DNA from 2 places in the Vibrio sp. KMM 9700 genome. Region 1 is predicted to be linked to the other one. Evidence: riboswitches for the same ligand, from Rfam matches in the RefSeq annotation. Region 1 holds a riboswitch; the other holds the start of a gene.
What was found. Region 1 has a riboswitch for thiamine pyrophosphate ahead of thiC (phosphomethylpyrimidine synthase ThiC). Riboswitches for the same ligand answer to the same signal wherever they lie in the genome.
Positions count from the first base shown of each region.

Region 2: linked by a shared signal. The riboswitch ahead of thiD (bifunctional hydroxymethylpyrimidine kinase/phosphomethylpyrimidine kinase) and the one ahead of thiC (phosphomethylpyrimidine synthase ThiC) in region 1 are both predicted to bind thiamine pyrophosphate.

Region 1 is NZ_CM178589.1:1,408,213-1,410,678, forward strand. It holds gene thiC (phosphomethylpyrimidine synthase ThiC) at 1-1,304, opposite strand, end outside; TPP riboswitch at 1,420-1,518, opposite strand; gene crcB (fluoride efflux transporter CrcB) at 1,614-1,997, opposite strand; gene AC2VOY_RS06305 (BamA/TamA family outer membrane protein) at 2,021-2,466, opposite strand, start outside.
Region 2 is NZ_CM178590.1:99,564-102,029, forward strand. It holds gene AC2VOY_RS11765 (ABC transporter ATP-binding protein) at 1-582, opposite strand, end outside; gene thiD (bifunctional hydroxymethylpyrimidine kinase/phosphomethylpyrimidine kinase) at 595-1,506, opposite strand; TPP riboswitch at 1,579-1,695, opposite strand; gene AC2VOY_RS11775 (GNAT family N-acetyltransferase) at 1,773-2,300, opposite strand; gene AC2VOY_RS11780 (hypothetical protein) at 2,336-2,466, opposite strand, start outside.

The DNA.
Region 1 (2,466 bases):
ATCGGCACATGCCCAGGTCCCTCAATAATAACTTGAACATCATATTCCCATGCAATTTTAGTCAGCTCGCCTAAGGTTCTTAATTCAGCAAACTGTGCTTCATCATTCGCATCAGCAACTGAGCCTGGGCGCAAGCCGTCACCCAAAGAGAGCGCCACATCATATTGCGCGCAGATCTTGCAAATCTCTCTAAAGTTTTGATATAAAAAGCTTTCATTGTGATGCGCTAAACACCACTTGGCGATAATCGAACCGCCACGCGATACAATCCCAGTCACACGCTGCGCAGTTAGTGGAATATGATGTAAACGTAGCCCTGCATGAATGGTAAAATAATCCACCCCTTGTTCGGCTTGTTCAATCAAGGTATCACGCATCACTTCCCAGCTTAGGTTTTCCGCGACGCCATTGACCTTCTCTAGCGCTTGATACATAGGCACTGTACCAATCGGAACGGGACTATTACGTAAAATCCACTCACGAGTCTCGTGAATATAACGTCCGGTGGATAAGTCCATGACAGTATCTGCGCCCCAATGCGCTGCCCAGACGAGTTTCTCAACTTCTTCTTCAATCGAAGAGGAAACAGAAGAATTACCAATATTAGCATTCACTTTGATAAGGAAGTTGCGTCCGATGATCATCGGCTCAGATTCGGGATGATTGATATTCGATGGGATAATCGCACGTCCCATAGCCACTTCTTGACGTACAAATTCAGCAGTGATTTGCTCAGGAATAGCTGCACCAAAAGACTCGCCAGCATGTTGTTTTAATAGGATTTCATCTTTGACTTCTTGGCGGCGTAGATTTTCACGGATGGCAATGAATTCCATTTCAGGAGTAATAATACCTTGGCGAGCATAATGCAGCTGAGTCACACATTTATTTGGCTTAGCTTTACGGATTTTTGCTAAATGCTGATATCTTAATTCATCTAACGTGTCATCTTGACGACGTGACTGAGCATAGTCCGAGCTCACTTGTTCGAGCTCAAGCGTGTCCCCTCTTTGCTCAATCCAAACTTCACGCAAACGCGGCAAACCTGAATATAAATCTACTTTATGCTCGGGATCTGTGTAAACGCCAGAAGTATCATAAACATAGATAGATTCATTGGATTCATATTTAGGATTTTCTTTGGTTCCAACTAAGGTATCTGAAAGCGTAATTTCACGCATTGGCACGCGAATCGATGGATCTGAGCCTTGAATATAGATTTTTTTTGAGTTTGGATATGGCGTAATTTGCGCTTTATCCATAAAGTCTCGCGCCTGCTGGCGTGATTGTTGACGTGTCGACATAGCATTCACCTTTTATGTTTTCTTATTGAAAATAAACGTAAAATGCTTGACGGATGTGAGGTAGAGAGAATGGTTAGAAAGATGCATCTGTACAAATCACAGATAGATCTTTTCAAGGTTATATATTCTCGTTCCCTTCGCTGGTATTAACCAGATCAGGTTCTACGGATCCCGCAATTGCGATCTCAGCCCTTAGGCACTCCGACAAGTTTTGATTAGCCTATCCGATGATAAACTAAGCTGCAAGTGATTTATTCAGCAAAACAATAAATAGCGATTAAGTTCAAACTCTTCTAATAAATATATCTCTTAGCCTTTATTCAGGATTTGAAAGCCGACCCAAGCTACCGTGATACTTAAAATTACATTTGAGAGTATATATACACCCATCTTTACAAACTCACCTTGCTGTAACATGCTGACATTATCCATAGAAAAGGTTGAAAATGTGGTTAACGCACCTAAAAATCCTAATCCTATAATTTGACGCCAAGGCTGCTCTTGGATCATTCCAGTTGCGATTGCTGCCATGAGTAAGCCCATGATAAAAGAGCCCAAAATGTTCACGAGCAAGGTACCATAAGGAAAGCCCTTACCTAATAAAGAAACCATAAGATCTGAAATCAAATAACGTGAACAGGCACCGACAGCGCCACCTATCGCGATATATGCCAAAATTGCAATTTGTCCCACAATAACACCTCTAAATTTATAATTTAAAAACCTGAGCCTAAGTTGAAATAAAAGGCATTGTCATCATCACTGAAGGCAAAGTCCATCCCAAGGCGCATCCCATAACGACGTGCGATTTTATACCTAAACCCTGCGCCATAAGCCGCTTCAACATCTTGATAAAGATCGCCAAACTCATCCGCTGCGCTGCCTATCCCAACAAAGCCAAGTAATGTCCAGCGCGTATCGAGATCCCATGAAACTTGGGTTTGTAGCGTACTCACATAATTGTCTTGATAACGGTAACGACTGATCCCACGCAAACTAATATATGGGTTAGATAAAGGTGGCAAGTTTGCTTGATCTGTTGTGAGTGACTTATAACCTGCCGCAAGACCTAATGACCAATCCTTGGCTATAGGGAAATAAGTTTGTGCATCAAGAATAAATTTTTCATATTCATAATCACTGCCAATAGCATCGCTATACC
Region 2 (2,466 bases), on a different replicon from region 1:
CACGGTTTTATCTTTTAATAACTCTGCTGCAAGGTTTTGCAACTCAAAACGCGTCACCGCATCAAGGGCTGAAAACGGCTCATCCATTAAAACCACAGGTTTATCTTGGATCAAGGTACGTGCCAAAGCGATTCGCTGACGCATGCCACCAGAAAGCTGATTTGGATAAAGCTTTGCAGCATCTTTTAAGCCTACTTTTTCAAGTAAATCCAAAGCCTTCTTCTCAAAATTTGCTTTATCAACTGGCGTGAACTTTGCCATTAAACACAAATTATCCATCACATTCAGCCAAGGCAATAGTAAGTCTTGCTGCGCCATATAAGCCAGCGCGAGATTTGGCTGCTGAACTTGATTGGCATCAATAAAAGTTTGCCCTTGCCAATGGATTTGGCTGTCATCTAAAAGTCCAGCCAAATAACGCAGCAGTGACGTTTTACCGCAACCACTACGCCCAACTAAGACGCTCCATTTACCTGCTGGGAACTCAAGATTGACCTTCTCAAACACTGGCGCTGTGGCATCGGTATAACGCAGCGATGCATTGCAAAAACGAATTGTTGGGACATGGCCTGTCGTATCCATTTGCCTGCCTCGTTATAGATCTAAGATTTGAATATCAATCAAAGCGCTTGGATCGCTTTCTTGGCTGTGCTTTTGCGCATAAAAATGATGCACAGGCCCATGCCCTTTGCCCACGTCAAGCTCATCTGCATAACGCAGCGCCTGGGTCAAAAAGCCTTTGCCCGCAACAATTGCATCTTGCAAACTTAGCCCTTGAGCCAAATAAGATGCAATCGCAGATGACAGCGAGCAGCCCGTACCGTGCGTATTTTCAGTTTCAATTCGCGCCGTAGACAGTTCAACAACTTGATTTGGGGTAATGAGAAGATCTGTGCCTTGCGCATCACGGGCTAAGTGACCACCTTTTAATAGGCAAGCTTTGGCAGGCAATTGACGAAGTTGAGCGACGAGATCGCGCATCGCTTGTTTGCTAGTTGGGATATCAATATCTTGATTTGGCGCAGTTAACGCCGCCGCTTCTGGTAGGTTTGGGGTGATCAAATCTGCAAGCGGCAAAAGATGCTCAATCAAACTTGTGACAGCATTTTGCTCAAGTAGCATATCACCACTGGTTGCCACCATGACAGGATCAAGCACCACAAATTTAGGTTGGTATTGTTTTAGCTTTTGCGCCACAACTTCAATGATTTTGCTATCACTGAGCATGCCAATTTTTACCGCTGCGATATTTAAGTCCGTAAACACAGCGTCTAATTGGCTCGCCACAAATTCAGGCTCAATCGATAAAATGCCGCTGACGCCTTGGGTATTTTGCGCCGTTAATGCGGTGATCACCGAGGCCGCATAACTGCCGGTTGCGCTCATCGCTTTGATATCGGCTTGAATGCCTGCGCCGCCGCCAGAGTCCGATCCGGCAATGGTTAAAACATTCGGCGTAATGTGAGAAGAGTTGTCGAAACTAGAGGCTTGATTTTGAGCTTGCATGATTCTTCCTATAGGGCATAAGAAACAAGCTCGAGATGCAAAGTGAGATGGTGAAACCACCCCATTGTTGCAAACTATTAGCTATTAGTTTCCTACGCCAGTCTTAACTGGATCAGGTTCTACGGGTCCGCAAATAGCGATCTCAGCGCTAGATTTTCCATAATCATCTAGGCACCCCGACTAATTGGCTTAAGACTAACATTAAATAAAATTTAGCTGCAAGTATTATTCTTTTATTTTAAAGTTTTGAGATCAATAGCGGATATCTAAAGATTTAACCAGTAATGCGAGATAGGATAAGGGCAGACACGCCCCATGATGGTATGACTATAAATCCCCCCACTATCTAAAATGACTTTTTTTGAGGCGATATTATTATCTTGGCAGGTGATCAGGACTTTTTCTAAACCAATCTTTTTCATCTCAAGACGAGCGAGCTTGAGCATAATCTTAGCATAACCATGCCCCCGAAACTTAGGCGCGACATCATAGCCGATGTGCCCTGCTTCGTTCTCAAGATACAAGTTATTGATATGATGACGAATACTTAGACTTCCGACCATTTCGCCGGCAGCATTAAACGCCCAGAGTTGGGTGGTAGGAACCGCATGTTTGGGGAGGTGTTCCCCTCGGCTTAAAAATTGGATCAATTGGATATGTTTGTCAAAGTCTTCAAAGCCTTGGGTATGAAAGCTGACATTTTCAGGGTCATTTTCCAAGTAATTTTGGTAAAAGCTCAAAAATGCAGCTTTATCTGTTAATTGTGGGGCCCGTAGGGTAAGACTTTGACGCATAGGCTTTCCAAGTCATTAAGATTGCAAAAATTTTATCACATTTTGCGTGAAAGGAGCTGCATCGCCTCACGATATTGGATATTTTTGGAGGACAAAATGCCACCATTGGAATCAAACGCATCAACAAACCATTCACCAACAGTTTCGTGGTTGGGGATCTTTTCCC